4 regions of the Blastococcus sp. SYSU DS0619 genome follow, and region 3 is predicted to be linked to each of the others. Evidence: riboswitches for the same ligand, from Rfam matches in the RefSeq annotation. Region 3 holds a riboswitch; each other region holds the start of a gene.
The links. Region 3 has a riboswitch for cyclic di-AMP ahead of ACI79T_RS11155 (hypothetical protein). Riboswitches for the same ligand answer to the same signal wherever they lie in the genome.
Positions count from the first base shown of each region.

Region 1: linked by a shared signal. The riboswitch ahead of ACI79T_RS09630 (LysM peptidoglycan-binding domain-containing protein) and the one ahead of ACI79T_RS11155 (hypothetical protein) in region 3 are both predicted to bind cyclic di-AMP.
Region 2: linked by a shared signal. The riboswitch ahead of ACI79T_RS18350 (aggregation-promoting factor C-terminal-like domain-containing protein) and the one ahead of ACI79T_RS11155 (hypothetical protein) in region 3 are both predicted to bind cyclic di-AMP.
Region 4: linked by a shared signal. The riboswitch ahead of ACI79T_RS09815 (murein hydrolase activator EnvC family protein) and the one ahead of ACI79T_RS11155 (hypothetical protein) in region 3 are both predicted to bind cyclic di-AMP.

Region 1 is NZ_JBJHAM010000005.1:223,908-231,437, forward strand. It holds gene ACI79T_RS09620 (CYTH and CHAD domain-containing protein) at 1-1,079, opposite strand, end outside; gene ACI79T_RS09625 (hypothetical protein) at 1,179-2,462, opposite strand; gene ACI79T_RS09630 (LysM peptidoglycan-binding domain-containing protein) at 2,660-3,541, opposite strand; cyclic di-AMP (ydaO/yuaA leader) riboswitch at 3,566-3,662, opposite strand; RNA gene rnpB (RNase P RNA component class A) at 3,909-4,310, opposite strand; gene ACI79T_RS09640 (DUF222 domain-containing protein) at 4,428-5,993, shown strand; gene ACI79T_RS09645 (PIG-L deacetylase family protein) at 6,003-6,722, opposite strand; gene ACI79T_RS09650 (DoxX family protein) at 6,816-7,175, opposite strand; gene ACI79T_RS09655 (sulfite exporter TauE/SafE family protein) at 7,200-7,530, shown strand, end outside.
Region 2 is NZ_JBJHAM010000022.1:30,183-37,712, reverse strand. It holds gene ACI79T_RS18380 (SMP-30/gluconolactonase/LRE family protein) at 1-151, shown strand, start outside; gene ACI79T_RS18375 (TetR/AcrR family transcriptional regulator) at 228-881, opposite strand; gene ACI79T_RS18370 (flavin-containing monooxygenase) at 1,029-2,531, shown strand; gene ACI79T_RS18365 (SDR family NAD(P)-dependent oxidoreductase) at 2,531-3,370, shown strand; gene ACI79T_RS18360 (GNAT family N-acetyltransferase) at 3,412-4,425, shown strand; gene ACI79T_RS18355 (class I SAM-dependent methyltransferase) at 4,488-5,144, shown strand; cyclic di-AMP (ydaO/yuaA leader) riboswitch at 5,274-5,420, shown strand; gene ACI79T_RS18350 (aggregation-promoting factor C-terminal-like domain-containing protein) at 5,608-6,447, shown strand; gene ACI79T_RS18345 (ArsR/SmtB family transcription factor) at 6,612-6,986, shown strand; gene ACI79T_RS18340 (cation diffusion facilitator family transporter) at 6,983-7,530, shown strand, end outside.
Region 3 is NZ_JBJHAM010000007.1:97,949-105,478, forward strand. It holds gene ACI79T_RS11150 (hypothetical protein) at 78-410, shown strand; gene ACI79T_RS11155 (hypothetical protein) at 467-1,336, opposite strand; cyclic di-AMP (ydaO/yuaA leader) riboswitch at 1,608-1,753, opposite strand; gene ACI79T_RS11160 (bifunctional 3'-5' exonuclease/DNA polymerase) at 1,922-3,586, opposite strand; gene ACI79T_RS11165 (DNA-directed RNA polymerase subunit alpha C-terminal domain-containing protein) at 3,631-4,227, opposite strand; gene ACI79T_RS11170 (saccharopine dehydrogenase family protein) at 4,277-5,506, opposite strand; gene ACI79T_RS11175 (glycoside hydrolase family 13 protein) at 5,688-7,319, shown strand; gene ACI79T_RS11180 (pyridoxamine 5'-phosphate oxidase family protein) at 7,441-7,530, shown strand, end outside.
Region 4 is NZ_JBJHAM010000005.1:266,779-274,308, forward strand. It holds gene ACI79T_RS09810 (TVP38/TMEM64 family protein) at 1-234, opposite strand, end outside; gene ACI79T_RS09815 (murein hydrolase activator EnvC family protein) at 281-1,513, opposite strand; cyclic di-AMP (ydaO/yuaA leader) riboswitch at 1,538-1,669, opposite strand; tRNA gene ACI79T_RS09820 (tRNA-Ile) at 1,830-1,906, shown strand; gene ACI79T_RS09825 (hypothetical protein) at 2,134-2,268, shown strand; gene ACI79T_RS09830 (VanZ family protein) at 2,296-2,793, shown strand; gene ACI79T_RS09835 (hypothetical protein) at 2,841-3,218, shown strand; gene ACI79T_RS09840 (SGNH/GDSL hydrolase family protein) at 3,271-3,933, opposite strand; gene ACI79T_RS09845 (hypothetical protein) at 4,041-4,502, shown strand; gene ACI79T_RS09850 (transcriptional regulator) at 4,492-4,857, shown strand; gene ACI79T_RS09855 (PGAP1-like alpha/beta domain-containing protein) at 4,934-6,334, opposite strand; gene ACI79T_RS09860 (hypothetical protein) at 6,331-7,125, opposite strand; gene ACI79T_RS09865 (hypothetical protein) at 7,155-7,530, opposite strand, start outside.

The sequences.
Region 1 (7,530 bases), on a different contig from region 3:
GTCTGGTCGAGCTCCTCGACGACGGAGGCCGACGTCCCGGCGCCGGTCCCCTCGTCGCCGCCCACGGTGCCGGCCACGCGGTCCCGCATCACTTCCGCGTCGCGGGCCGCGCCGAGCTCCGCGGCCAGCCACTTCAGCTCGCCGCGCAGGGGACGGACGACGTCGGCGTCGAACAGCGGCTTGAACGTGGTGAGGGCGCTGCGCAGCCGGCGGGTCGCCACGCGCATCTTGTGGACGCTGTCGGCGGCGTCGAGCCGGACCGGCAGGTCCTGGCTGCGGACCTGCTCCACCTGCTCGCGGATGTGGGCGAGCACGACGTCGCCGGCGCCGGACTTGGCGGTCAGCTTGCCCTTGCCCTTGGACTTGCTCTTGCCCTTCCCCGACGTGCCCTTGCCCTTGCCTGACGTTCCGGGGGCTCCCCCTGCGCCCGCCAGCACGTGGGCGAGCTTGGAGGAGCTGCCGGCCGACGCGAGCCCCCGCTCCCGGAGGCGGGCATCGACGGCGTCCAGCAGCTCGGTGGCCCCGCCGGCGAGCTCGACCTCGATCTCCCGCCAGGACGTCGCCGCCCCGGCGCCCTTCCCCTCGTCCGCCGCGAGGATCCGGTGCGCCGTGACCCGGTCGTCGGCCACCTCCGCGAGCACCTGGCCCGTGGCGTCGACCAGCCGGCGCACGGTCCGGTCGGTGGAGATCTCCGCGACCGCCTGCAGCACCGCGCCCCGGGTGTGCGCACGGACCATGCGCCGCAGCGGCTGCGGAACGGTGCGCCAGGCACGGCCCAGGGGCAGCCGCACCTCGGAGCGGGCGCCGGCGCCGGCCGGGACCTTCAGGTGCCAGCCGGCGTCGTCCCCGCCCGTCCGCCGGCGCAGCGTCAGCCCGGCGGCCGCGAGCCGGAGGTCGGCGGTGTCGAAGTAGGTGGCGTCCAGCTGCTGCCGCACCGGGTCGCCCTCGACCACCGGGCCGCCACCGTCCATGGCCGCGTCCCCGTCCCCGTCGCGTGCGACGAGCTCGGTCAGCGACGGGAGCTGGAAGGCGTCATCCGCGGCGTACTTCTTCTCGACCTCGAGGTGAACAGCAGGCATACGGCAGGTGTACAGGACGAAGATGAACAGCCGCCTCCCGGCGGGTCCGGGCGGGCGGTGCCACGGCCAGGGGGCGCGGTACGCCCCCTGGCCGACCACTCACGGACGGGTCAGCTGGAACACCGAGATCGTGCCGTCGTCCTCGTTGCTGGTGAGGAACAGGTGCCCGCGCTTCACGGCGAGCAGCCCCTCGGGGGCCGCGCCGGTGGGCAGCACCTGCAGCAGTTCCGGGGAGGCCTCGTCGGCGAAGTCGTAGACGAGCACCGCGTCCCCTCGCTCGGAACCGATGAAGGCGTACGTGGTGCCGTACAGCGCGGCGACCTCCGCGCCCTCGAACTCCGCCCCCTTGTCGTCGCTGCGCCCGTCGGGGTACCGGCCGGCGGCGGCGAGCGCCTGCTCGGCGGCCGCACCGGAGGTGGAGACGACGTCGCCCTCCGGGGAGAAGACCGTCCAGCCACGGCCGCCGCTGGGCTCCTCGGCCAGGTCGCCCTCGTCCGCGGTGACGAGGTTGCCCTCCGGCGTCCACTGGACGGCATCGGGCTCGCGGGGCGCCTCGAACGGGTCCTCGAACGCGATCGCGTCGTCGTCGGAGACGTCCGCGTCGGGGCGCGTCACGGTGCCGGCCGAGAAGGAGCCGACGACGGTCCGGGTCCGGAGGTCGACGAGCGCGACGGCGTTGTTCTCCTGCAGCGTCACCGCCGCGATGCCCCTGCGGTCGATGTCGACGTACTCCGGCTCCGGGTCCTCCGGGTACAGCGCCCCGTCGAGCCCGGCCAGCTCGACCCGGTCGGCCGTCCACCGCTCCGGCGAGCCTTTGAGATCGACGACGGCCAGGAAGCCGGCGGGCGCCTGCGGCAGCCCGCCCTCGACGCCGCCGACCTCGACGTCCTCGTCGCGCTGGTTCTCGATCGCCACCGCCGCGAAGGCGCCGTTGGGGCTGAGGGCGATCGAGTCGGGCTGCCCGCCGAGGTCGATGGTCCGGACGATCGCCCGGGTGCGCAGGTCGATGACGGCCAACTCCCCCGACGGCGCGTCGAACGAGGTGCTGGTGTCCACCACGGCGAGGGCGTGGCGCCCGTCCCGGCTGACGCTCACCGACGTGGGCTCCCCGCCCACCGGCACGCTGCCGATCGCCCGGGGCTCCGCGGGCCTCGTCAGGTCGACCAGCCCGACCTCGCCGGTGGCCGAGTCGGTGTAGAGCAGCGTCCGGCCGTCGGGGGTCACCGCGAGGATCTCGGCGACCTCACCGCTCACCTCGAAGGTGGCGAGCTCGGCGAAGGCCGGCGCGGGCGCCGGCGCGGCCGCGGCCGGGGCGACGGTGGCGGCGAGAACCAGGGCAGCCGTGGGGAACGTGCAGGCGAGCAGCCGGGCGCGGGGTGACACAGGAGGGCTCCAGGGGTCTCAGGACGGGTGGTCCCGACCCTGGTGAGCGAAAGCGACGGCCCGGCGGCCGGTGGGCGAACCACGGGTGACCGACGTGCGACCAGCTGAGCAGCCGGTGCGGCGACGAGCGCCCCCTGCCCGGACCCGGGCAGGGGGCGCTCGTCCTCAGCGGTGGACCCAGCGGCCCCGCGAATCGGTCAGCCCGCGACGAAGGCCACGTGCGGGTGGTCCATGTGGTTGGCCGTGGGCGATCCGCGGTCCTCCATGGCCTGCCACGCCCACCCGGTCCACGACCCGGCGATCCGCTGCTCCCAGATCACGTAGTCCACGCCGAACCGACCCGCGTTGTCGATCGCGTACTGGGCGACGGCGTCGCCCGTGGCCGAGTCGTCGTAGACCATGAAGTCGGCCGCCCGGCCCTCCGTGGGGCTGTGGCCGGGGCGGGTGAGCACGGTGCCGATGCCGAACTGCTCGGCGATCTCCTGGACGGCGGGGCGGACGTGCGCGTCCCACCGGTCGTAGGCCCCCGACACCACGGCCGGCTCCGGGACGGGCCGCTCGTCCCGGCTGGCGCGCTCGGTCACCACTCCCCCGCCACTCAGGGCGAGGACCTGACCGACGCGCAGCACGTTGGCGTTCGGGCCGATGACGCCGAGGTTCAGGGCGTGCAGGTCCTGCCAGGTGGTGCCGTGGCGAGCCGCGATCCCGGCCAGCGTGTCCCCGGCGACCACGACGTACGAGCCCGCCGCGGCGGGCGCGGGGGTGGCAGCCGGCGCCGCAGCCGAGCCGCCGATGGTGAGCACCTGCCCGACGCGCAGCAGGTTCGGGTCGGAGCCGATCGTGGCGAGGTTCGCCTGGTAGATGTCGCGCCACGAGGTGCCGTGGGCGGCCGCGAGCTTGCCGAGGGTGTCGCCGGACTGGACCGTGTGCTCGCCCGGATGCGCGGCTGCGGTGCCGACGGTGCCCAGGGTGACGGCCGAGGCCGCCGCCAGGACCACAGCCGGGTAGGCCACGGCGGTCAGGACGCGGTTGCGGGTGGGGCGACGGTGTCGGCCCGCGGTGCGGTGGCTGATGCGCATGAAGGATTGAGCCTCTCGCCGCCTGCGGAGTTAGCTGTCGGGTTCGGGCGAGAGCTGCCCGGCCGCGTGCTGCGGCTTCACCCCGAGGTCCCGGAGGGCCACTGAACGGTGGGTCCCCCGCGCCTGCCCGTCGTGTCGACACCGGGTGGCCGTGGGCAGGTTCGGCGGGCGGCCATCCGGGCCCGCCGAGCGGCGGACGGAGGAACGGTATGCAGACCGAGCGGACCCGAGGAGATCGTTCCCGACCTTTTCGGGGACCCTCCGCGTAGCCGCACACGCCGTCACCAACCGTGCGCGCAGCGCCCGGATTCACCCGATCAGGTGACAGCGCAGGGCGCCGGTTCCGCCGCGCGGGCGGGCGGGGTGACGGACGAGTCGGCCTGTACGCCGGGTTCTGTCCACGGGCGCCTTGCGGCCTCCCGATGGGCGGTCATCCATCTAGGCCTGCCGTTGCCGACAGGCTCCAGCGGTCTACCCGCAGGCTCGGGCGGGCCGCCCTCGAACGCCTGCGCAGGACGGCAGAGAACCGCCGCCCCTTCTTGACCTAGCTCCGGGTGGGGTTTACCGAGCCACGCCGGTCACCCGGCGTGCTGGTGGTCTCTTACACCACCGTTTCACCCTTACCAGCGCACGCGCTGGCGGTCTGTTTTCTGTGGCACTGTCCCGCGGGTCACCCCGGGTCGCCGTTAACGACCACCCTGCCCTGTGGAGCCCGGACGTTCCTCGGCGACGGGGTCTCCCCCGCCGACGCGACCGCCCAGCCGACTCGTCCGTCGTGCCGAGCAGTCTAGGGGGTGCCCGCCACCCGCCGGTCGCCCGTGGGTGATCGCTGCTCGACCCCGGCCGTGCGGCCGAGAGTGTCGTACCCCGCGCCTAGCCTGCGGGTATGTCGTCGGGTGGCGGGTTCGCGGTCGGGGTGACCGTGGTGCCCGTGGACCAGGCGCCCGCGCCGTGGGAGCCGTCCGATCCGGAGCCCGCCCGGTGGGACGACCCGCTGGGTGAGCTGCTGCCGGCCCGGCGGAGCGCGGCGGAGGCGGCCGCGCTGTTGCAGCAGATCGTGGTGGCCGAGGCGAAGCTGGCGGCGCTGCGCGCGGAGCTGGTGATGGACCTGGCCGCGGCTCGCCCGGCGCCCGCCGATCCGCTGCGCGGTGGGGAGACCACCGGTGAGGTGGGGCCGGCCGGGGTGAGCGAGTTCCTGCCCGACGAGCTGGCCATGATCCACAACTGCAGCCGGGCGGCGGCGGTCACGCTGCTGGACCAGTCCGAGGTCCTGACCACGCTGCTGCCGGCCACCTACGGGCAGCTGCGGCAGGGGCGGCTGGACTGGCCCCGGGCCCGGGCGATGGCTGCCGAGGTGGCCGCGACCGGGCGCGAGACCGACCCGGTGGTGATCGCCGGGACGGAGGCGGCGGTGCTGCCGGGCTCTGCCGAGCTGTCGGTGCGCCGGCTGTGCGAGGCGGTCCGCGCCGAGCTGGTGGCCCGGGACGCGTCCGCGGCCGACCGGCGACGAGAGCAACGGCGGCGCGGGGCGGACGTGACGGTGCGGCCGGTCGGGGACGGGATGAGCGAGTTGCGTGCCCTGCTGCCGCACCCGGAGGCCCGGGCCTGCCGAGATGCAGCAGACCAGCACGCGCGGGCGGCGAAGGCGGCCGGGGACCCCCGGCCGGTCGGGATGCTGCGCTGCGGCGCACTCGCCGACCTGGTGCTGCGCCCCTGGGAGGACCGACCGGCGGTCACCGCGCACCTGACCGTGGTCGCCCCGCTGGGCGCGCTCACCCCCGCCGGGTTCCTCGCGTCCGGCGCCCCGCGACCGGCCGCGTTCGCCCGGCCCGGCACAGCGGCGCCCGTGGCCCAGGTGGACGGGGAACCCATCACCTCCGACCACCTGCGCGAGCTGCTCGCCCAGCTCGACGCGGTGTGCCCCGGCGGGCTGCGGGCACCGACCGGCGGCACCCTCGACATCGCGATCACCGGCGCCACCGGGAACCTGCTGGGCCTCATCGGCCGCACCGAGCTGGAACGGCTGGTCCGCCGCGGCTGCACCGACCACCCCGACGCCTCCTGCGCCTGCCCGCTGCTGGGCGCCCCTGGTCCGGTCGACCGCTACCGCCCGTCGGCCGCCCAGCAGCGGTTCCTGCGGGTGCGTGACCGCAGCTGCCGCCACCCCGGCTGCACCGTGCGTGCCGGCTGGGCCGACCTCGACCACGTCGTACCGCACGCCGACGGGGGCCGGACCAGCTGCGAGAACTTGTGCTGCCTGTGCCGGCGCCACCACCGGCTGAAGACCTTCGCCCCCGGCTGGACCCACACCATCGGCGACGACGGCGTGCTCACCGTCCGCACACCTACCGGTGTCACGCGGATGAGCCGACCACCCGGCTTCCGCGTGTTGAGCGAGTCACCCGGACCACCGTCACCGCGACCCGATCCGGACGACCCACCACCCTTCTGACCCGGCTTCTCACCCCCAGTAGAGCCGGAAGCCCACCCGACGGCGGCCGTCCTCGGTGAGGGTCGACATGTCCACCACCTGGCGTGCCTGCTCCTCGACCGGGTCGTCCGAGAGCAGCTCCAGGTACCGGCGGTGCTCCGACAGCGATGCGACGGCGAGCTCCACCGCGTCGCTGACGTCGACCTCGTGCGGCGGGTCCGTCATCTCGCCGACGGCGATGTACTGGACGCCGCTCCAGCGTTCTTCGGGCAGGTCCGGGAAGATCCACTCGTTGCCCGCATCGGCGACGGCGTCGAGCACGGACTGGCCGAGCGCCTGGTGATCGGCGGAGTTGAGGTACGCCGGTGACACACCGGGCGGGGTCCACGTCGGCCCGAAGTAGCCGGTGACGACGAGCTCCGGACGGTGCCGCCGGATCGCGGCGGCCAGGTCCCGCCGCAGCTCGGGCCCGGACACCAGGGTTCCGTCGCGGTGGTCGAGGAACTCCACCTCGCGCACGCCCACGACGGCGGCCGAGCGCCGTTCCTCCTCCTCGCGCACCGGCCCCGCCTCCGCCGGCGGAACCCCGGCCATCCCGGCCTCCCCCCGGGTGGCCAGCAGGTAGTGCACCTCCTTGCCCGCGGACGTCCACACGGCGACGGCGGCGGCGAGGCCGTACTCGATGTCGTCGGGGTGGGCGGCGACGACCAGGGCGCGCCGCCAGTCGTCGGGCATCGGAGCTGTCGGCATGGGCCGAGTCTGCCGTGCCCGCGGACCCCACGCTCCGGTCGCGGACCTCGCGCAGCAGCACGAGGGCGGCGACCCCGGGGCGAGGACGGTGGGTCAGCCGCCCCGGGCCACCCGGAGGGCCGCCCGCAGCATGGGCACCTGGAACGGGATGCGGGCCGCCGCCACGGCCAGCCCGACCGGCGATCGCCGGGTGGCCCGCAGCGTCTGCAGGTGCGCCGGCAGCACCCCGACCAGGAGCCCCACCGCCGCCCAGCCGCCGGCCCGCCGCGTCGCGGGCACCGCGAGCAGTGCGGCGGTGGCCAGCTCGACGACCCCGCTGCCGATCACCCACGGCCGGGCCGGGCCGAGCTCCGGCGGGATCATCCAGTCGTAGACCTGCGGCCGCACCAGGTGGAGCACCCCGGCACCGGTCATCCCGGCCGCCATTCCCAGCGCTCGTGTCTCTGCCCGCATGCGCCCACCGTAGGGTTCCCCGTCGTGTCCGCCGTCGACCTGCTCATCGCGGCCGCCGTCGCGTTCGTGGCCGGCGTCGTCAACTCCATCGCCGGCGGTGGCTCGCTGATCCTCTTCCCCACCCTGGTGGCGCTGGGCCTGGGCACGGTGGCGGCCAACGTCACCAACTCCCTGGCCCAGTGGCCCGGCTACCTCGGCGGCGTCGCCGGCTTCCGGCCCGAGTACGCCGGTCAACGCCGTCGGCTGGTCCGGTTCTCGGCCGTCGCGGTCGCCGGCGGGCTCGTGGGCAGCGTCCTGCTCCTGACCACCCCGTCGGAGGCCTTCGACGGCATCGTCCCGGTGCTCGTGCTCATGG
Region 2 (7,530 bases), on a different contig from region 3:
GGTCCTGGCGGTCGACGACAGCGGGGCGACGGTGCACCGGCTCAGCGGGGAGATCCCCGGGTTCGAGATGCTCACCGGTGTCCGCGAGGCCGGGGGGCGGTTGTGGTTCGGCAGCCTCACCGGCAGCACCCTGGCGACCGTGACCCTCTGAGGCCGTGACCCTCTGAGGCCCTGACCCTCTGAGGCCCTGAACCTCTGAGGCCCTGGCGTCGTGCCGCGCGCCGGTCTCAGTCGGGGGTCGCGGCGCCGTAGACGGCCGACAGCCAGATGCCGAGCAAGACGTCGACCACGTCGTCCTCGGCGATCGCGGGCCCGTCCCCGCTGAAGGTCGCGTACAGCACCCGCTCGTTCATCGACGTGAGGGCGACGGCGAGGTCGCGGGACGGCAACCCCGCCGGAGCGGCTCCGCGCGCCCGCTCGGCGTCGATCGCGGTCGCGCACTGCTGCACCCAGCGCTCGAACACCGCCGACCACAGCGCCCGGACCTCGTCGCTGGTGGAGCGGGCCTGCGCCCAGGCGACGGTGAGCGCGCGGTGCGCGCGGAACGTGTCGTAGTAGGCGCCGATGGCGCGTGCCCAGCCGTCCCGCGCACCGGTCGCGGGCGAGCCGAACACCGCGCGCATCGCCGTGTCGGCCTCGGCGACGACGCGGTCGAGCAGCGACAGCAGGACGGCGTCCTTGGACGAGAAGTAGAAGTAGAAGGTGGGGCGGGAGATCCCCGCGCCGCGCGCCAGGTCGTCGACCGAGATCGCCGCCAGCGGCCGCTCGGCCAGGAGCCGCTCCGCGGTGCTGAGGATCGCCAGCTCGCGGTCGTCACCGGAGGGGCGGGGCGGCCGCCGGCCACGCCCGGTGCTGGGGAGATCATCCGCGGCAGCCGACACGGCACGCAGACTAACCGTTCCCGTCCGTGACCCGACACCCCGTTGACTCGTTCGACAGTGCGTCGATAGCGTCCTGGGCGGCGCCGCCCCGCGACGGCGTCGTCCAGTCCCGGCCCCGGCCGGACGAGCGAAACCGGAGATGCGGCCATGCAGATCGAGCACGTGGACGTCCTGGTCGTGGGCGCCGGCCTCTCCGGCATCGGCGCCGCCTGCCACCTGGAGAAGGACCGGCCGGGCACCAGCTACCTGGTGCTGGAGTCCCGCGCCGCCCTGGGTGGTACCTGGGACCTGTTCCGCTACCCGGGGATCCGGTCGGACTCCGACATGTTCACCCTCGGCTACTCCTTCCGCCCGTGGGACGAGGCGAAGTCGATCGCCGACGGCCCGGCCATCCGCCGCTACATCGAGGACACCGCGCGCGAGTACGGCGTCACCGACAAGATCCGCTACCACCACCGGGTGCTGTCGGCCGAGTGGTCGACGGCGGAGAGCCGGTGGACAGTCACCGCCGAGCGCACCGACACCGGCGGGACGGTTCAGCTCACCTGCTCCTGGCTCTCGGTCTGCTCCGGCTACTACCGCTACGACGAGGGCTTCCGCCCCTCCTTCCCGGGCGAGGAGCGCTTCGGGGGCCGGCTGGTGCACCCCCAGCACTGGCCCGACGACCTCGACGTCACCGGCAAGAAGGTGGTGGTCATCGGCAGCGGCGCCACCGCCGTCACCCTCGTGCCGAACCTCGCCGAGCAGGCCGAGCACGTGACGATGCTGCAGCGCACGCCGAGCTACATCATGTCGCTGCCCAGCCGCGACCCCCTGGCGCAGTGGCTGCGCGCCCGGCTACCGGCCCGGGCCGCCTATCCGATCGTCCGCTGGAAGAACGTGCTCACCAGCACCGCGCTCTACCAGCTGAGCCGCCGCCGGCCGGCGATGGTGCGGAAGCTGATCCGCCGGCTCACCGAGAAGCAGCTGCCGGCCGGGTTCGCCGTCAGCACGCACTTCAACCCGCCGTACGACCCGTGGGACCAGCGGCTCTGCCTCGTCCCGGACGGCGACCTGTTCCGCACCCTGCGCGAGGGGAAGGCCTCGATCGCCACCGACCGGATCGCCACCTTCACCGAGGACGGCATCGAGCTGGAGTCGGGGGAGCACCTGTCCGCCGACGTCGTGGTCGCCGCGACCGGGCTCAACCTGCTCCCGGCGGGCGGGATGACGCTTGCGGTGGACGGGGAGCGGGTCGAGCTGCCGGAGACGGTCTCCTACAAGGGGATGATGCTGTCGGGCGTCCCCAACTTCTCGATGGTCATCGGCTACACGAACGCCTCCTGGACGCTCAAGGCGGACCTGGTCAACGGCTACGTCTGCCGCCTGCTCGACCACCTGGACGCGCACGGCTACGCGTCGGCGACCCCGGTCGCCCCGCCGGAGGGTGCCGACGCGCCGTTCCTCGACCTCGCGGCCGGCTACGTGCAGCGCAGCCTCGCCGGCCTGCCCAAGCAGGGCGGCCGCGCGCCGTGGCGGCTGCACCAGAACTACCTGCGCGACGTCGCGCTGATGCGCCGCGGCCCGCTGGAGGACGAGGGCATGACCTTCCAGCCGCGGCCGCCGGCCGGCGCCGGGGCCCACGCCGCTGCCGAGCGGACGGTGGCGTGATGGGTCCCTACGCGTTCGCCGGCGGGACGGCGGTCGTCACCGGTGCGGCCAGCGGCATCGGCGAGGCACTGGCGGGGCAGCTGGCCGGCCGCGGCAGCCACCTGGTGCTGCTGGACCGGGACGCCGAACGGCTGGCGGCGGTGGCCGGGCGGATCCGCGCCGACCACCCGGGGCTGCGGGTCGCCACCCACGTCGTCGACCTCGCCGACGACGCGGCGACCGCCCGGGTGGCCGAGGCCCTGGTGGCCGAGCACCCGGAGACGACGCTGCTGGTCAACAACGCGGGCGTGGCGCTCGGCGGGCGCTTCGACCAGGTCACCCTCGAGGAGTTCGAGTGGGTGATGGCGATCAACGTGCGCGCCGTCGTCCGGCTCACGCACACCCTGCTGCCGGTGCTCAAGACGCACGCCGGTGCGCACGTGGTCAACGTGTCCAGCGTCTTCGGCATCTTCGCCCCGGCCGGTCAGGCCGCCTACGCGGCCAGCAAGTTCGCCGTGCGGGGGTTCAGCGAGGCGCTGCGGCACGAGCTGGCCGAGGACGGCATCGGCGTCACCGTGGTGCACCCCGGCGGCATCCGGACGCGGATCGCCGAGACCGCCCGGACCGGCTCGGGCGTCTCGCCGGCGGAGTACGAGGAGGGGCGCAAGCAGTTCGCCAAGCTGCTCCGGATGCCGCCGGAGGACGCCGCCGCGCAGATCGTCGCCGCCATCGAGCGACGCCGTCCGCGGCTGCTCATCGGCTGGACCGCGAAGGTCCCCGACGTGCTGGTGCGGCTGCTGCCGGGGACCTACTGGCGGCTGATCGCCCGCCGGGCGGCGCCGGCGAAGCCTCCGGGCTGACCGCCGGAAATCCGCTTGCGGCGGGCGGTAGAACTCCGGAGGTGAGCGCCGCCACCTGCCGCATCGTCGACCTCGGACCCGAGGACGACCTGTTCCCGGCGTGGTGCGAGGTCTGGGCGGCGACCCAGCGGGCCGACCGGCCCGAGGACCCGCCGCGCCCGGCGCGGGACCACGTCGCGCTGGGCCGCGAGCTGGTGGGGCCGGGCGGCTCCCGCGGCGGCGCGCACCGCGCAGCCGTGGTCGACGGCGCCGTCGTCGGGGCGCTCCGCGTGATCCTCCCGAGCAGGGACAACCCGACCGTCGCGATCCTCGACGTCGCGGTGCACCCCGGCTCCCGCCGTCGCGGGCTGGGCAGCGCGCTGCTGGCGTCCGGCCGGGCGCTCGCCGCGGACCACGGACGCACCGTCCTGATCGCCGAGGTCGACGAGCCGTCTCCGGGAACGCCGGGACGCGTGTTCGCCGAGGCGCACGGCTGGGCCTGCGATCTGGTCGAGACCCGGCGCGACCTCCTGCTGCCGCCCGACGAGCAGCGGCTCGCGGCGCTGGAGGCCGGGGCGGTGGAGGCCGGCCGCGGGTACGAGGTCGTGACCTGGCGCGACCGGACCCCGGACGCGCTGCTCGACGACCGGGCGCTGCTGGAGCGGCGGATGACGACCGACGCCCCGCACGGCGACCTGCCGGTCGAGGAGGAGCAGTGGGACGGCGTGCGGATCCGCGAGTACGAGCGGTCGCACGTCGCCCGGGGGCGTGCGGTGCTCTCCGCCGGGGCGGTGACCCGGGACGGCCGGCTGATCGCATTCACGGACCTGCAGATCCCGCTGGCGCAGCCCGCGCGCGCCTCGCAGGGCGGGACGCTGGTCCTCCGCGAGCACCGCGGGCACCGGCTCGGCGCCCGGGTGAAGGCGGCCGTGCTGCGGGACCTGGCGGAGGCGTTCCCCGAGGTGCGCCGGATCAGCACCTACAACTCCGAGCGCAACACCCCCATGGTGGCGGTCAACGAGGCGCTCGGGTTCCGTCCCGCCGGCCGGCTGTCCTCCTGGTCGGCCCGGCTCTGAGCAGTCCGGCTCCGAGCAGCCCGGCCCGCGCCGCCGCAGTCCCGGTGCGGTTGACTGCCGGGGTGGACCATCCCGTTCCCGCGGAGTTCGTCCGCGCCCACACCCGCCCGGTGCGGCCCGACCTGGTGCCCGAGGTCGAGCTGCTGGTCGCCGCCGACGTCGTCGCCCTCTGGGAGGCGATGCAGACCGAGCACGGGCGCACCTCCACCGAACCGCCGTTCTGGGCGGCGGCCTGGCCGGGCGGCCAGGCGCTCGCGCGCTACGTGCTCGACCACCCGGAGCTGGTGGCCGGGCGCGCGGTGCTCGACCTGGGCGCCGGCAGCGGCCTGGTGTCCGTGGCGGCGGTGCGCGCCGGGGCGAGCTCCGTGCTCGCCAGCGACGTCGACCCGTACGCGCTCACCGCCGTGACCGTGAACGCCGAGCGGAACGGGGCACCGGGGATCACGCCGGTGGGCGACGTGCTGGGGGACGGGCCGCCGGACGTGGCGGTGATCCTCGCCGGGGACGTCTGCTACGACCGCGAGATGACCGACCGGGTGCTGCCCTTCCTCGAGGCCGCCCGCGCCCGCGGGGTCGAGGTGCTGGTCGGGGACCCCGGCCGCGTCTACCTGCCGGAGGACCGGCTGACCGCGCTGGCGGTGTACGACGTCCCCGACACCGAGCCGTCGCCCACGCAGCCCACGGCGGTGCGCCGGACGACCGTCTGGCAGCTGCCCTGAGCTCCGCGAGACGACTTCCACACGGTAGTTCCCCCAGAGGGATTGTCACGAACGAATAACGGTGGTTACCGTGGGCCAGCCCGGCCGGTCGTTCTCTCCCCATCCGGGGAGGTCCGCCGGGCGCCGCCGAGTCGCCCGCTGCCATCGCGCCGCGGGTGAGCCGGGGACCCACCGCAGCACTGGGGTGAATCGCGCGCCGAGCACGTCGGCGCGGGTAGGGCGACTTCCACGCCCGAATCCGTCAGCTAACTCGGTAGGCGGCACGACGGAAGAAACGGAGAGCCGCCGCATGGCGAGCCTGCGGGCCCACCTTGCACGGAACCGCAGCCGGTACGGAGCCTCGCGCGCGCCTTCCCCGCGCTGAGCGCCCGGGCGTCCCGCCCTGCACCCGCTGCCACTCGACCACCCCTGCAGCTGTCCGCCGCGGACCCGCTGTGCCCTGCCCCTGGAGCAGTCCCACCCCATGAACCTTCGCGCCACCTCGATCACCCGCGCCCTGCGCCCCACGTCCGTCCGTCGCCCGGCGCTCCTGCTGGCGGTCGTCGCCGCCGGTGCCCTGGTCGTCAACGTCGTCGTCGCCAACGAGCCCGAGGCCCACGCCAAGGCGCAGCCGGTCTCGGTCAGCGTCGCCGCCCAGCTGGGCATCCCCGCCGAGGCGCCGCCGGCCGACGCCGTCGAGTCGGCCGTCGACTCCCTCGCCCCGCTCGCGGCCAGCCGCAGCGAGCGCGTGGCCGAGCAGGCCGCGGCCGCCGAGGCCCGGGCTGCCGCCGAGCAGGCCGAGCTCGACCGCCGTGCCGCCGAGGAGGCCGCCCGCATCGAGGCGGAGGAGGCCGCCCGCCGTGCCGCCGAGGAGGCGGCCCGCGCCGAGGCCGCCCGTATCGAGGCCGCCCGCGTCGAGGCCGCCCGCGCCGCCGAGGCGCAGGCCGCGGCCGCCGCCCCCCGTCGGACCACCAGCGCCCCGGCCGCCCCCGCCGCTCCGGCGGCCCCCGCGCCGGCCGCAGCCGCCGCACCGGCCGGGTCGTTCAAGGGGTACGCGATGCAGAAGGTGGGTGGCTCCGGCAGCGAGTTCACCTGCCTGGAGAACCTGTGGGGCAAGGAGAGCGGCTGGAACCCCAACGCGCAGAACCCCCGCAGCACCGCCTACGGCATCGCCCAGTTCCTCGACTCGACGTGGGCCGGGACGGGCATCGCCAAGACCTCCGACGGCTACCGGCAGATCGACGCCGGGCTGATCTACATCAACAACCGCTACGGCTCGCCGTGCGGCGCCTGGAGCCACTCCCAGTCGACCGGCTGGTACTGAGGCCGCACCGGGTGGACGACCCGGTGCGCCGCTAGCGCTCAGCAGGACGGACGAGGCCCCACCCGTGCAGGGTGGGGCCTCGTCCGTTCGGCGTCCGCCCGGTGCACTCGACGGCGTCGCATACCCCACGGGCGGCTGGCCGGCGATAGCATCGCTGCGTGACGATGACATCGAGCGCGAACGCGACTGCCGACGTCCCGGTCAGCGAGGTGGCGGCCCTGTCCGCGGCGGCGTGCATGTTCCGCAGTCTCGGCGACCCGGCGCGGCTGGCGATCCTGCGCCACCTCGTGCTCGGCGAGCACAAGGTCGTGGACCTGACCGACCACCTCGGACTGGCCCAGTCCACCGTGTCCGCGCACCTTGCCTGCCTGCGCGACTGCGGCCTGATCGCCTCCCGGCCACAGGGCAGGGCGTCGATGTGGTCGCTGTCCACCGCACCCGAACTGCTCGACCTGCTGGGTGCGGCCGAGCGGCTGCTGGCCGCTACCGGCGACGCCGTCTCCCTGTGCCCCACCTACGGAGAGGCCGCGGAGCAGTGAGCACGGTCCACGCGCGGCCCAGCGCCGAGGAGGCCAGGCATCTCGGACGCCGGGCGCAACTGCTGGCCGGGGCGTCGGTCACCTACAACGTGATCGAGGCGGTCATCGCCGTCAGCGCCGGCATCGCCGCCGGATCGGTCGCGCTGATCGGCTTCGGCCTGGACTCCGTCGTCGAGGTCTCCAGCGGCCTGATCATCCTGTGGCAGTTCCGCCACCGGCTCCCCGAGTCGCGGGAGCGACAGGCGCTCCGGCTGATGGCGCTCTCGTTCTTCGCCCTCGCCGGCTACGTGACGTTCGAGTCGATCCGCGCCCTGCTCTTCGGCGGGGACCCCGACGCATCGCCGGTCGGTATCGGCCTGGCGGCCGCGTCGCTGGTCATCATGCCCTTCCTGTCCTGGGCGCAGCGCCGCACCGGCCGCGCGCTCGGCTCCCAGGCGGTCGTCGCCGACTCCACGCAGACGCTGCTGTGCACCTACCTGTCCGCCGTGCTGCTGGTCGGGCTGGTCCTCAACGCGACCCTGGGCTGGGGCTGGGCCGACCCGAT
Region 3 (7,530 bases):
TCGGTCCCGCGCCCTGTGGAGTGCCCGTCGAGACCCGAGCTGAACCCCCGCCACGCCCGGGGAGTCACACTGGTGTCGTGCCTTCGCCCCCGCCCCGGCCGTTCGCCCAGGTCCGCGGCGTGGTCCGGCTGCTCAACACCGCCGCGGGCCGGGTCCTGTGCCTGGCCGGGGAGGTCGACGACGCCGCCGTCGCCGCGTTCCTGCACCGCTACGGCGGCGAACCGGTGCGGGTGGACGCCGTCGACGCCGGATCGGTCACCGGGCTGTCGTCCGCCGGGCGGCTGCTGCTGCTCGACCACCTGGACGCCGCGGTCGCACGCACGGGCCGCCCGCTCCCGGTGCGCCACTCACCGGAGCTGGCGCGGGCCCTGGACGAGGACGGCCCACTCCTCGCCGCCCGTCCGGACTGACCCGGGCCCGCGGGACCGGCCGCACCCCGGACCCCACGGGCCCGGGGTGACGGCGCTCAGCCCTGGTAGTTCACGTGCACGTGGTCGAAGTGGTTGGCCGTGGCGCTGCCGCGGTTCTCCATGGCCTTCCAGGACCCCCCGGCCGAGGACAGCATCCGCTGCTCCCAGATCAGGTAGTCCACGCCCAGCTCGTCCCAGTGCGCCCGGTGGTACTCGACGATCGCGTCACCGAGCGCCGCGTTCGACATCACCATGTAGTCCAGCGCCAGCCCGGACGGGTGGCCACCCGGGTCGGCCGCGCTCGCGCGGGTGCCGCCGAGCGTGATGCCGGCGGCGCCGGGCACGTTGCTGACCACGGCGTCGGCCGCCGCCTGCACCACCGGCCGGTGGCTGCCCGCGGTGTTGCTGATCTTGGCGACCGCCGACGCGACCACCGATGCGGCCGCCGTCGCGGCGGCGCGGGCCTGCTGGCTGGGGCTCGCGGCCGCGGCCGCCGGCGCGGGGGCTGCCGCCGACGCGGCGGCGGCAGCGGCCTCCGCCTCCGCCTTGGCCTTCGCCTCGGCCTCGGCGCGGGCGGCGGCCTCGGCCTCGGCCTGCTGCCGGTCGAGCTCCGCCTGGTCGGCGGCGGCCTGCGCCTGCTGAGCCGCGGCCTGCTCGGCGTCGCGGGTGCTGCGGCTGGCGGCGAGGTCCTGCAGCGGCGCGAGGTCCTCGGTGACGTCGATGGGACCGGAGGAGGCGGTGAGCCCCAGCTCCTGGGCGACGCTGACCGACTGCGGCGTCTCCGCCACGGCCTGCGCGGCCGGCTCGACGCCGACGAGGGTGTTGACCAGGACGGCGCCGGCTGCGGCGACCGCCAGGTACATGGCCGGGCGGCGGACGTGCGCGGGGGGCCGGCGGCGGCCGGACGTGGTGGTGCGGGGGTTCATGGGTGCGGGAGCTCCGAAGGTGTCACGCGGCCGGCCGGAGGGCGGGCCGCGGCGGGGGTGCGGGCAGCGGGGCGCCGGCGTCGGGCCGGCTGGGCGGGCCACCGGGAGACGGCGAGGAGCCGGTCGAGCGGGAAGTGCTCGGAGGTGGCCGGACAGCGGGCGGGACGCCGGGTGCGCGGTGCGATCAGCTCCGCGGACGCACCCGGGTGCGGCGGTGCCGGCGGGAGCTGAGGCGTGCGGTGGTGCAAGGGCGCGCCATGCGGCGGCTCTCCGTTTCTTCCGTTGCCGCCTACCGGGTTAGCTGACGGATTCGGGCGTGGAAGTCGCCCTACCCGCGCCGACGTGCTCGGCGCGCGATTCACCCCAGTGCTGCGGTGGGTCCCCGGCTCACCCGCGGCGCGATGGCAGCGGGCGACTCGGCGGCGTCCGACCGGACTCCCCGGATGGGGACGTGGCGACCGATCGGACCTGGCCACGGTAACCGCCGTTATGCATCCGTGACAACGAGGAGCGGGCTATTTCCACGGCGTGAGGTGTGTCGCGTGCCGGCTCCGGGCCCATCGGCGGTGTAAGGGCCGCATCCGGTCAGCCGGCGTCGGCCCACGACCGGACCACGGCGACGTCGAGCGGGAAGTCCACCGGGAAGCCGCCGAACAGCAGGCGCCCGGCGGTGGACGCCGCGGCCCGCACCGCCGTCACCACCTCGTCGGCGAGCTGCTCGGGCGCGTGCACGACGACCTCGTCGTGCAGGAAGAACACCAGGTGCGGTCGGCTCTCCAAGGGGCCGTCGCCGCCCAGCCGCCACAGCCGGTTGCGGAGGTCTGCCAGCCAGCACAGCGCCCACTCCGCGCCGGTGCCCTGGACCACGAAGTTGCGGGTGAACCGGCCCCAGGCGCGGCGGGCCCGGTCGCGCTCGTCCCGCGAGCCGGGCTGCTCCGCGGGCTCGCCGAGATCGACCGCGCGCTGCGCCCACGCCCCGGCGGGCGGCGGCGATCCCCGGCCCAGCAGCGTGTGCACCACCTCCCCGCGCTCCCCCGCCCGGGCGGCCGCCTCGACCAGGCCGATGGCCTGCGGGTAACGGCGGGTCAGCCGGGGCATCATCCGGCCGCTCTCGCCGCGGGTGCCGCCGTACATCGCCCCGAGGATGCCGAGCTTCGCCTCCGCCCGCGTGGCCACCGCCCCACCGGCGACCATGCCCTCGTAGAGGTCCGAGGCACGCGCCGCCTCCGCCATCGCGCCGTCGCCGCTCATCCCGGCGAGCACCCGCGGTTCCAGCTGGGCCACGTCCGCGACGACGAACCGCCACCCGTCGTCCGCCACCGCCGCCGGGCGGATCAGCGTGGGCACCGACAGGGCGCCGCCGCCGGTGGACGCCCACCGCCCCGTGACGACCCCACCGGGCAGGAACGAGGAGCGGAACCGCCCGTCCCGCACCCAGGCCTCCAGCCAGCTCCAGCCGTTGGCCGTGAGCAGCCGCATGAGCTTCTTGTACTCGAGCAGGGCCGGGACGCCCGGGTGGTCGAGCTGCTCGAGGGTCCACGAGCGGGTGTCGGCCACCGGGAGACCGGCCTGCTGGAGCGCGCGCAGCAGCTCGGCGGGTGAGTCCGGGTTGAGCCCGGGGGCGTCCAGCGCGGTGCGGATCTCCCCGAGCAGCCGCTCGAGGACCGCGGGTCGCCCGCCGCCCACCGGGCGCGGCCCGAGCAGCCCGGTCAGCAGGCGCTCGTGCACATCGGCCCGCCACGGCAGGCCGGCGTGCGTCATCTCGGCGGCCACCAGGGCACCGGAGGACTCCGCCGCGAGCAGCAGCGCCAGCCCGTCGCGCCGGGGCGAGGCGGCGAGGACTCCCTGCTGGCGCCGGTGCTCGGCCGCCGGGTCGAGCAGGTCGGCGGGATCGGCGGGCGGGAAGAGCGCCGGGTCGGGCGCCGTCACCGGCTGCAGCGCGTCCCAGCCGGCGGTGTCCGCGCCCGCGAGGAGCGCCTGGTCGGCGAACGGGGACCGGCGCAGGACGGCGTGCGTCAGCCGGAGGTCGGTGCAGCGCTCCACCCGCACCCCGGCCGCCAGCAGCGCCGGGTACCAGCGGGTGGTGTCGTCCCACACCCAGCGCACGGCCGCGGGCGCGGACTCCCGCTCCGCGACGAGCGCGGGCAGCTCGTCGGCCGGGACAGCGGTGACCGGGGACGTCGTCCCGTCGTCGGCGAGCTCGGCGACCTCGATCGCGGACTCGCGGCGCCGGAGCAGGAGCCGCAGCACCCCCGCAGTGTCGCCGACGGGACCGGCGCCGCCGGGTGCGGCCCCTAGCCGAGCAGCCGGCGCAGGCAGCGGGCGGGTGCGGTCAGGACCGCCCGGGCGACGTGCATGCCGAGCCGGAGGAGATCGGCGTAGTCAGGAGGCCGCACCGCCGCGTCGGCCGGTCCGGTGGACGCAGTCCGGGCGGGCGCCGGACGGGCGGGCGCCGGACGGGCCGGCGGCTCGCCGGCCGGCTCCGGCTCGGGCTCCTGCGCGGCCGGGGCGTCCGGCAGCAGCAGGTCGACCGCCGACCGGCGGCGGGGACCGCGCAGTGAGGCGAACGACGGGATGGCCGGCGCGGCCGGGGACTCCGCCTCCTCCGCCGCGCGCTCCCCGTCGGCCGCACCGGCGGAGCGGTCGCCGGCGCCACGAGCGGGCGATCCGTCCGCCCCGGGCAGCCGGGCGGGTGGTTCGGGCACCACCGCCCGGATGGCGGCCACCAGGCCCGGTCCGAGCCCGGCGACGGCGGTCAGGTCCCGTCGGGTGAGCGCGGCCAGCGCCGCGACGTCGGTGATCCCCGCACGGGTCAGCGCGGTCACCGCCCGTCCGGGCAGGCCGAGGTCCTGGATCGTCCCCACGGGCAGGTCCGTCGAGCTGGTCGGCATGTCCGCCAACCCTAGCGACGCCGCTCCGGCGCCGCCGACGCACGGCCGTTCAGAGCGCGGTCACCTCGTAGGTGTGCCCGACCGCGCGCAGCCGCTCGACGAGCACCTCGCCCATCGCCGTGGCCGGGGTGAGCGAGCCGGACCGCTCGGGCAGCCGGTCGCCGTCGAGGGCGAGCGCGAGGGCGCTCTCCCCGAGCATCACCGCCGTCGCCGCGTAGCCCGGGTCCCCCTTCCCGGCGGCGGTCGCCCGGTACCGGCGGCCGTCCTCGGTGCCGGCGTCGACGACCATGCGGAACCACCCCTTCCGCCGGACCGCCTCGCTCGGGCCGCTGCCGGGGGCCGGCAGCACGCGGTCGAGCAGCGCGCGGGTCGGGGCCAGGCTCATGGCGGACACGGTGGCGACCAGCCCGGCGCTGACCCCGGCCGCGGTCACCGCACCCAGCGGTCCGCGGCCGACCCCCATGACCTCGCCGTAGCGCATGGACCGCCCGTACGCCCAGTCCTGCAGCGCGTTGCTCCGCCGCACGATGCGGATGTTGAACGGCGCCATCACGAAGGGCGCCGTCCACCGCCCGTCGGGTGTCCGGGAGGGCATTCCGGCGTCCCGCGGCTGGAGGGTGTCCGGCTCCGCGGTCCGGTCCGGGCTCAGCGCGAACGGGTCGGCCACCACGCGGCGCAGCGCGGGGTCCTTCTGCAACGCCTCCACCTGCGCGCGCATCGAGTCGATCGTCCCGCCGCTGAACCCGCCCCGGAGCGTGGCGACCAGCTGGACGTCGCGGAGCCCGCCCGCCCCGTCGGCGGCAGCCTGCTGCGCCAGCAGGAACACGCTCAGGTCGGAGGGGATGGAGTCGTAGCCGCAGGCGTGGACGATCCGCGCGCCGGTCTCCTTCGCGACGGCGTCGCAGCGCTCGATGGCCTCCCGCACGAACAGCACCTCGCCGGTCAGGTCGGCGTAGTGCGTGCCGGCGCGGGCGCACGCCTCGACCACCGGCAGGCCGTAGCGGGCGTAGGGACCCACGGTGGTCACCAGGACGCGGGTGCTGCCGGCCAGGGCAGCCAGGGACGCCTCGTCGGTGGAGTCGGCCTCCACCAGCGCCCAGTCGCGGCCGCCGGCCGGCAGGGCGTCGCGCACCTCCTCCAGCCGGTGCCGGGACCGCCCGGCCAGCGCGATCCGGGTGCCCTCCGGGGCGTGCTCGGCCAGGTAGGCCGCGAGCAGCCGCCCGACGAAGCCGGTGGCCCCGTAGACGACCAGGTCGTGGGTCCGTGCGCCATCTGCCATGCGGCCATCCTGGCCCGCCCCGGCGACGTCGGCAGCCCGCGCCCCCGGGCCCGGCGGCCGCACGGCCTCTCCTCCCCCGGGCGGCGCGGTCTCACCTCACGGAGTGGTCACGGGATGCACCACGGGCACCTTCCCGCCCAGGGGACGCAAGCACCGGCGGCACCGTGCCGATGGAGGTCGCATGGCAGTGCGGCTCGCAACGGTGCGGACCGCGACCCGTGAAGAGGTCGCGGCTCAGACGTCGTCGTCCCCCTGGTGGCGATCGGCGGTGGTCTACCAGGTCTACCTGCGCTCGTTCGCCGACGGGAACGGGGACGGGATCGGCGACCTGGCCGGCCTCCGCTCCCGGCTGCCCTACCTGGCGTGGCTGGGCGTCGACGCGGTGTGGATCAACCCGCACTACCCCTCCGGCGGCGCCGACGGCGGCTACGACATCGTCGACTACCGCGCGGTCGACCCCGAGTACGGGGACGTGGCCGACCTGGAGGCCCTGGTCGCGGAGGCCCGCGCCCTCGGTCTGCGGGTCGTGCTCGACGTCGTCCCCAACCACACCTCGGACCGGCACCCCTGGTTCCAGGCCGCGCTCGCCGACCCGGACTCCCCCGAGGCGGCCCGCTACCACTTCGCGCCGCCGTCGGAGGAGCCGCCGAACAACTGGCAGTCGCTCTTCGGCGGGCCGGCCTGGTCGCGCACCCCCGACGGCCGCTGGTACCTGCACCTGTTCGCCCCCGAGCAGCCCGACCTCAACTGGCGCGACCCCGCTGTCGCCGCCGACTTCGAGCGGACCCTGCGCTTCTGGCTCGACCGCGGGGTCAGCGGCTTCCGCGTCGACGTCGCCTACGGCCTGTTCAAGGACGCCGGCCTGCGGGACAACCCCGGGGCCTACTCCCCCACGCTCTTCGGCCACGGCCCCGAGCAGGCGATGACCTGGAACCAGCCCGAGGTGCACGACGTCTGGCGCCGGTGGCGCTCGGTCTGCGACGAGTACCCGGACACCATGCTGGTCGGCGAGGTCTGCCTGGCCGACCCGCGGGAGGTCGCGCTCTACTCGCGCCCCGACGAGATGCACCAGTCGTTCTCCTTCCGGCTGCTGAAGTCCCCCTGGTCGGTCGAGTCCTTCGCCGACGGCGTGCGCACCGCGCTCGACGCGTTCGGCGAGGTGGGCGCCCCGGTCTCCTGGGTCCTCGGCAACCACGACAAGGACCGGCAGGTGACCCGGTTCGGCGGGGGCGCGGTGGGCACCGCCCGCGCCCGGGCGGCGGCGCTGCTGATGCTGGCGCTGCCCGGCTCGGCGTACGTCTACGCCGGCGACGAGCTGGGCCTGCCGCAGGCCGTCGTCCCCGACGCGGCCAAGCGCGACCCGATCTTCTTCCGCAGCGGTGGGGCGCGGTCGGGCCGCGACGGCTGCCGGGTGCCGATGCCCTGGAACCCCACGGCCGGCGTCGGCTTCTCCACCGGCGACGCCGAGCCCTGGCTGCCGATCCCCGACGGGTGGGACCGCTACGCGGTCTCCCGCCAGTCCCGCGACGGCGGCTCCATGCTGACCCTCTACCGCCGGGCGCTCGCCCTGCGCGAGGCGCACCCGGCGCTCGGCTCGGGCGAGGCGACGGTCAGCACGCGGGGCGACGTCCTCACGGTGCGGTGCACCGCGCCGGACGGCAGCGTGGTGCGGTGCGTGGTCAACATGGGCTCGGGGACCTCGCTGGTCCGCTCCCGCGGCACCGTGCTGCTGGCCTCGAACACCAGCGTGCGCCGGTCGTCGGCCACCGTGGCGCTGCCGCCGCACACCGCGATCTGGCTCGCCGAGGGCTGAGCCGCGGGCGGGTCCGGGACGAGCGGCGCGCCGTTCGGGACCTAGGGCCCTGCGGCAACCGGTCGCGCGCGACCGACAGTGGGGAGGCCGGGTCCCGGCCCGCCCACGACGAGGAGTGCCCGTGCCCACCACCGATGAGGACCAGGTCGACGTCCTGGACGAGGCGGAGTGCCGTCGCCTGCTCGGTACGGCCTCGATCGGGCGGCTCGGC
Region 4 (7,530 bases), on a different contig from region 3:
CAGGACGACGCCGGCGATGACCGACAGGACCGATCGTGGGACCGGCGCCAGCAGCACCACGACGAGACCCGCGACCAGGAGCCCCCAGGTCGCCGGACCGCCTCCGTCGACCCACTCGCGCACCTGCGCCACCGACGGCAGGTCGACGGCGAGGGCGCCGAACACCCCGGCGAGCAGCAGCGCGACGAGGAGCCCGGCGCGCAGCCAGGTGCCCTCCCCCGCCGCCGGTCGCACGCCGCCATCCTGGACGACGGCGCGCGACCTATGCGGCGGCGCCGGATCAGCCGCAGCTGCCGCCGAGGGAGATCCCGCGCTGGGCGAGCCACGGCACCGGGTTGGTGCGGTCGGCGTACAGGCCGCCCTTGTGCACCTCGAAGTGCAGGTGCGGCCCGGTGGACTGGCCGCGGTTGCCGACCTCGGCGATCTGCTGACCGCCTTCGACGACCTGGCCCGGCGACACGAAGAACTGGTTGACGTGCCCGTAGACGGTGATCGCGCCGTCGTGGTGCTGGATGGCGACCGCGAGCCCGAACCCGCTGGCCGGCCCCGCCTGCAGCACGACGCCGGGCTCCGGCGTGAAGATCGGGGTGCCGATCGGCGCCGCGATGTCCACACCGAGGTGCATGGTCCCCCAGCGGGCGCCGTAGCAGGAGGTGACCCGGCCCTGGGTCAGCGCAGTGGCGCCGCCCGTCGCGGCGACCGCCCCGACGGCCTGCTCGGCGGCCTGCTCGGCGGCCTGCAGCTGGTTCCAGGTGTTCGCCGGCTCGGGGGTGCCCTGCATGCTCAGCATGCGGATCTCCGCCTCGCGCAACTGCTCGTCGAGGGCTGCCTTCTCCGCGCTGAGCGCGTCGAACTCCGCCTGCGCCTCGGCGAGGAGCGCGTCGGTGGCCACCTGGGCCTCCTGGGCGGTGCGGGCGGCTGCGTCGCGCTCGGCGACGGCGGTCTTCGCCTCCTGGTCCAGCCGCGCCTCGCGCGCCTCGACGACCCGCAGCTCCTCGAGCACCTCGGCCCGGTCCTTGCCGAGGATCTCGAGGGTGGCGGCCTGCTGCAGCAGCTCCCCCGGGCCCTCGGCGTGCAGCACCATCTCCACCTCGCTGAACGTCTCGTCGCCACCACCCATGTAGGCCTCCCGGCCGAGGGTCGCGACGTCGTCCTGGGTGCGCCCGAGGGCTTCGCGGACGGCGGCCAGCTCGACGGCGATGGCGTCGGCGTGCTGCTGGGCGGTCGCCAGCTCCGCCTCGGCCTGGAGCACGGCGCCGCTGGCCTCCTCGGCGCGGAGCGTCATCTGCTCCAGCCGGTCCTCGGCGTCGGTGATCCGCTGCTCGAGGGAGGCGACCTCCTGGGCCACGCGGTCGTGTTCGCTCTTCGCGTCGCCGGGTGCGGCCGTCGCGGCCGTCGTCCCCAGCAGGGACAGGGCCAGCAGAGCGGTCAGGGCGGTGGCCGCCCGCCCGATCCGGCGAAGGCCCCCGCGGGTGGGCACGGTGGGGTGGTGCTGGTGGTGCGAGGTCGCCAAGGCGACTGTCTCCGTTCCTCGGTCCGCCTACCAGGTCAGCTGACGGGTTCGGGCCGGAACTTGCCCTACCCCCCTGCCCGTGGAGGCGCAGGCGGGATTCACCCCAGAGAACATGGGTCCCCGGTCCATCCGGCCAGCTGGCCGCACGGTTCGGCGGGGCCCGCCCGAGCTCCCGGGTTCGGGAGCGGCATCGGGTGGGCCGCGGGAGACGGTACAAGCGAATCGGCCAGATGTCACAGGGCGGTAACGAGACGCCCCTCCAGACACGGGCGCGTCCGCGCGGCGTGTCGCCGTCATCTGGCAGGCTGTCAGCACCGGGGCGGTAGCTCAGCCGGTCAGAGCATGGGACTCATAATCCCTGGGTCGTGGGTTCGAGCCCCACCCGCCCCACCACGGTGACCAGCGGGTTCAGCTCCACGGCCGGGTTCTCCCGGACCGCCGGCACTCCCACTGCACGTCCCGCGGTTGCCGACGCCCTCCGTCTCGAGGGGCTCGTGTGGTCGGTTCAACAGTGCTTACCGCTCCAGGCGCGATCCACACCCGGCGCATCGACATCACCCGCGATTACAGAGTGTGGCGAGTCGCTTGCGCTACGGCGTCAGACGGGGCAGCCTGACGACATGGCCGAACGGTTCTTCCGCTGGTGGCGGATGCGCTGCGCCCGCCGATGGGCCGCCCAGCACCAGTTCTCCGCGCGCCCTGCGGACGTCGCCCGACCCGTGGAGGACGGGAGCCGGCCGAGCGTCGCGGCCTGAACCGCCGGCGCCCTACGGTGGGCCCCGATGATCACCGACGTCCTGCTGGAGCACTCGGCGCTCGTGCCGGTGACGCTGGCCACCATCGCTCTGGGCTGCGTCGTCGTCGGCTACGCGGCGGTGCGCAGCCGGCGGTCCGGACGCCGGATCCTGTGGACGCTGACGGCCCTCTCCGCGCTCCCGGTCCTCGCACTGACCTTGACCCCGTCCGCGAAGGGGCAGCTCGACCAGGTGGTCTGCACGGTGCAGTTCGCCCTGCCCTCGCTGACCCGCGTCGAGCTCCTGGCCAACGTGGCGCTGTCCCTCCCCGTGGTGTTCTTCGCCGCACTGGCCTCGCGGCGTCCGCTGCCGGTGCTGGCGGTGGGCTCGGTCACGTCGGCCGGCATCGAGGCCCTCCAGGCACTGGCGCCGGCCATCGGGCGCGCCTGTGACACGAACGACTGGGCGATGAACACCCTCGGCATGACCATCGGCGTCGCGCTGGCGGTCGGCACGACGCGGCTCGCCGCTGCCCGGGCGCGATAGCCCCCGGGCGATCCGTGCATCGCCCCGGACCGGGGTAGCCGGGAGCCATGACACCCGACGAGCTCGGCCCCGCCACTCCCCCGCCCCCGCCCCGGTTCGGACCGCTGCCCGCGCTCGTCGCGCTGGTGCGACTGCCCTGCGACCTCGTGGTCCTGCTGGACTACGCCGTCCGCCAGCTCCCCCCGCTCCTGCAGGACGTGCGCAGCACCGTGAACGGGGTCGCCCGGCTGGTGCGGCACGGCGAGGACGAGGGCGCCCTGCGCGAACTACTCGACGAGCTGGCCCGCGCGGCCCGGGCGGACAACGCCGGCGCGCTCGCGCACCTGCTGCGCTCGTCGGGCGACCTGTCGGCCGTGCGGGCCGAGCTCGAGCTGCTCCGCCTCCGGGCGGCCCGGGCCGGTAACACCGACGTGCTCGAGGAGTGACGCCGACGGTGCCGGGATGACCACCCGGCGCCGCGCGGCCCTCCGGGGTGCGTCAGTCCGCCGCGGCCGCTACCCGCCGGGCCAGTTCGCGGGCGCCCGCGGGCGACGGGTGGACCCCGTCCCGGGTCAGCGCGCGGTCGCCCAGCACAGCGGCGAAGTCCACCAGCTCGGCGCCCGCCTCGGCGGCCAGCCGGCGCACCGCGTCGTTGAGGTCCGTGGCGTCCGTGTCGTGCCAGGGCTGCACCGTCGCGAGCACCACGGTGCCCGCGGCGTCCCCGGCGAGCCGGACCGCCTCGCGCAGGTTCGCCACCGTCTCCTCCGTCGGCACCCCGAGGCGCAGGTCGTTGGTGCCGGCCTGGACGACCAGGACGTCGGCCTCCGGCGCGTCCGCCGCGAGGCGGTCGAGGATCTCCGCCGACGTCTCCCCCGGGACGGCCGCGTTCCCGGCGTCGGTGAACCGGTCGGAGCAGACGAGGTGGGAGTACCAGGAGCGACGGCCGTGGAAGCCGAACCGGGGCTCGCTGTCCCCGTGACTGATCGAGTCCCCGTAGACCGCCAGGGAGCGGTCCCCGTCGTCGCCCGCCCACGTGACGCACTCCGCGTGGACCGCACCCCGGACGAAGGCCCTCGTCGGGCTGCCCGGGACCAGGACCGACAGGGCGGCGACGAGCACGACGACTCCCGCGGCGACCACGACCGTCCGCCTCCGCGCCATGGCGCCCGACGCTACTGGCCCGCGCCGCGCCGCCGACTCCGGCCGCCGGAACTTGACATGCCGATGCGGCAAGTCTTTTACTTGCCTCCATGGAAAGCGATTCGCCCGTGACCCCGCGTCCCGGCCGTCCCTCCACCGCCGACGCGCGCGCAGCGCTGCAGACGCTCGAGGACGATCGGGCGGTCCTCGCCGACCGGCTCGCCGCCCCGCGCTGGCTGCACCCGGTCTTCGCGCTGCTCGCGGCCGGCTACGTGGCCACGCCCGCCGTCCCGTCGGACGGCGCCCGCGCGAACGCGACCGGCGTGCTCATCGCCGCCGGCGTCCTCCTCGTCCTGGCCTACCGGCGCCTCTGCGGCGTCCGCGTCTCCCGCATCGGCGCCCCCGGCGCCGCCGTCCTCGGCGGAGCGCTCGTCGGGGTCCTCCTGCTGCTCAGCGTCTCCTACGCCCTGGTGTCGTCGGTGAGCGCCTGGTTGGTCCTCGCCCCGGCAGCCGCGGGCTTCGCCCTGGTGCTGGCGCTGGGCAGGCTCTTCGACCGCCTCTTCCGGGAGAACCTGCGCCGTGGCCGTTGAACCGGCTTTCGACGAGACCATCCACGCCCCGGTCCGCCTGCGCGTCTGCGGCCTCCTCCGCCACGTCGACCGGATCGACTTCGCGGTGCTCCGCGACAGCCTGGGCATCAGCGACACGGCCCTCTCCAAGCACCTCAAGGTGCTCGCGGACGCCGGATACGTGGCGGTGACGAAGAGCGCCTCCCCCACCCGGACTGACGCGCGTCGACTCACCCTGGTCGAGCAGACGACGGCGGGCCGGCGGGCGTTCGACGCGCACATGGCGGAGCTCCGGCGCATTGCGGTCGGGCCGGTTCCCGAGCCGGCTGGCCCGGAGAGCCCGGCAGCCCCGGACCCGACCGCCGTCCCGGGATGAGCACGACCGCGGGCGGGCCCCCACCCCGCCCCGGCCACAGCGGCGGCCGCTCGGTCACGGGAGCAGCCGCACCGGGTCACCTGCGGCCGAGTTCGTAGACGTGCGCGACCACCGTCGCCTGCTCACCCGGCCGGACGAGGAACGGTGCGGCGGCGGCCCGGAAGGCGGCCAGCGACGGCTCGTCGGCGGCGTCGACGGCGCGGGCGGCGGGCCGGTACGCCGACCCGATGCCGTGGTTGTCCCCGATGCTGCCGTGCTGGCCCGCGAAGGTGACCGTGGTGACGTTCGGGCTGTCGTCGTTGGCCCGGCTGTCGAGCTGCGGGACGACGTCGTGCACGTTCTCGAGCGCCAGCACCTGCACCGACGGCGGCACCTCGGCGCGCGCGATCGGTGAGCCGGCGGTGACCACGCTGCGCACGTCGAAGTCGAAGTCCGCGGTGCCGGCGTCGGCGGCCGCCTGTGCGGCGACCATGCCGCCCTGGCTGTGGCCCACGAGCATCACCGGGTCCGCGGGCCCGGCCCCCGCCCGCCGGAGCGCCTCCGCGATCGCCCGCTGGCGGGTGGTGGCCTCACCGCCCAGCACCCGGACGTTGGTGCCCAGGTCGTGGGTCTCCGGGTTGACCGGCCCGAAGGGGGCGTTCCAGTCGGCGGTGCCCGGGATGTCCACGACGTAGGCGGTGCTGCCGTCCGCGTGGGTGACCACCCGGACGGCGATCGTGTCCCGTCCCGCGCCGGAGCGCAGCGCACGGGCCTCCAGGGACGCCAGCAGGTCGTCGATCCCCCGCGGCGGCACGACCCCGGGACCGAAGGCCTCGTCGGGCAGCGGCGTGACCACCGGGCTGCCGTCGGGCCACAGCCGGCCGAGTCGGCGGGCCGCGGCCCCGACGTCGCCCCCGCCGAGCCACCCCGCGGTCAGCCCGGCGGTGAGCACGCCGAGGTGGCTGCCGACCCCGGGCAGGGCGCCCATCACGTCGTCGACCAGCCCGGGGTGCTCGGTCAGCCAGCGCTCGGGGTCGGCGCGCAGGACGGCGACGTCGACGGCGGCACCCGCCGGATCGGTCACCACCCGGGCGACTCCCCCGACGACGAGCACCGCGACCGTGGCCGGCCAGAGGAAGCCGGTGGCCCACTCCAGGTCGTCGGCCAGCTCGGCCAGTGCGCGGTCGGCCGCCTCGTAGGCGCCGGCCGCCGCCTGCAGACCCACGGCCCGGGCGGCGAACCTGGCGGCGAGCACGGTCAGCCCGCGCGGCCCGTCCAGCGCCTCGAGGAGGGCGGCCTCGAACCGGGCCACCCCGGCCGGGTCGAGCAGCGCGGAGGCGAGCAGGTCCGGGTCGACCAGGACGGGGTGGCAGCGGGCGCTGGTGAGGGCGAGTTCCTCGGCCAGGCCGGTGCTGCCGCGGGCGAGGGTGGCCAGATCGGCCAGGTCGGCCTCGATGCCGCCGGCGCCCCCGCTGACCGAGATCCCCGGTGCGGTCACGAGCCGGCCCCCAGGAGGGCAGCCACCGTCGGGGCGATCTCCACCCCGAGGTCGGCCGGCCGGACCGGCGCCACCGCCACCATCTGCGGCGCGCCGCCGGGACGGGGACGCAGCGCCACCCAGCCCCCGTCCGTGGCCAGCCACGACACCTGCCCGGCCCCGAGCGCTCCACCGGCCCGCCCCAGCACCAGGCAGCGCAGCGACCCGGAGGTGCGCCGCAGGAGCTCGTCGGCGAGCGCCGCCTCCGCCGCGGTCGGTGACCGCGCCGGCTCCGCCGGGGGCACCGCGTCCAGCAGGTCCAGCGGCAGCACCCCGGCCGGCGGGGCGGCACCGCCGGCTGCCGACCCGGTGACGACGGCCGCCTCCGGCGCCGCCCGGGAGAGCTCCGCCCCGAGACCCGCCGCGGGCGCCAGCGAGAGCTCGACGCCGCCGCCGGGCAGGGTCAGCACGACCACCACTCCCCCGGCTCCGAGGGCGAACCAGCCGCGCCGCGCACCACCCCGGCCGTCGACCTCGAGCCGCACCGTCAGCAGCGGGTGGCGCAGCACGGCCAGGTCGGCCGCGACGGCGGGAACCGGCTCGGCCGCCCCACCGGCCGGGGAACGCAGCACTCCGCGGTCGGTCAGCGCGGCGGCGGCGCGGTCCCGCTCCGCGGGCCCGGCCGGGCGGGGCCGGAACGCCGGCGGCAGCGCATCCAGCCGGCCGTCCACGAGCACGGCCCACTCCGCGGCGGCCAGGGCCAGGCGCCGGGCCGGCGCGGACGGCGCGGGCTGCGCCGGCCCGGTGCGCACGGTGATGCGCTCCTCCCGGCCGTGCCCGGTCACCACAGGCCCAGCCGGCTCAGCCGCGACGACGCCTGCCGCCACGCGTCGGCACCGGCTTCCGGTAGCTCGCCCAGCACGTCGCCCACGTCCTGGAGCAGGTCACCGCCGCGGGCGGCCTGCTCCGCGAGCCAGGCGCGGACCTCGCGCTCGGCGCGGGCGATGGCCGCGAGCCGCTCGCGGACCTCGTCGGCGTGCCGGCGGAGCAACTCCGCGGCGGCGTCCAGCTCCCCGGCCACGGCGTCGACCGCGGCGCAGTCGGCCGCCAGCTGCCGGCGGTAGGCCGAGGCCGCCTCCGACACCCAGCGGGCCCGCGCCCCCTCACGCCGGTGCTCGTCGGCCGCGGCGCGGACCTGCCGGGCCCGCCCGCACAGC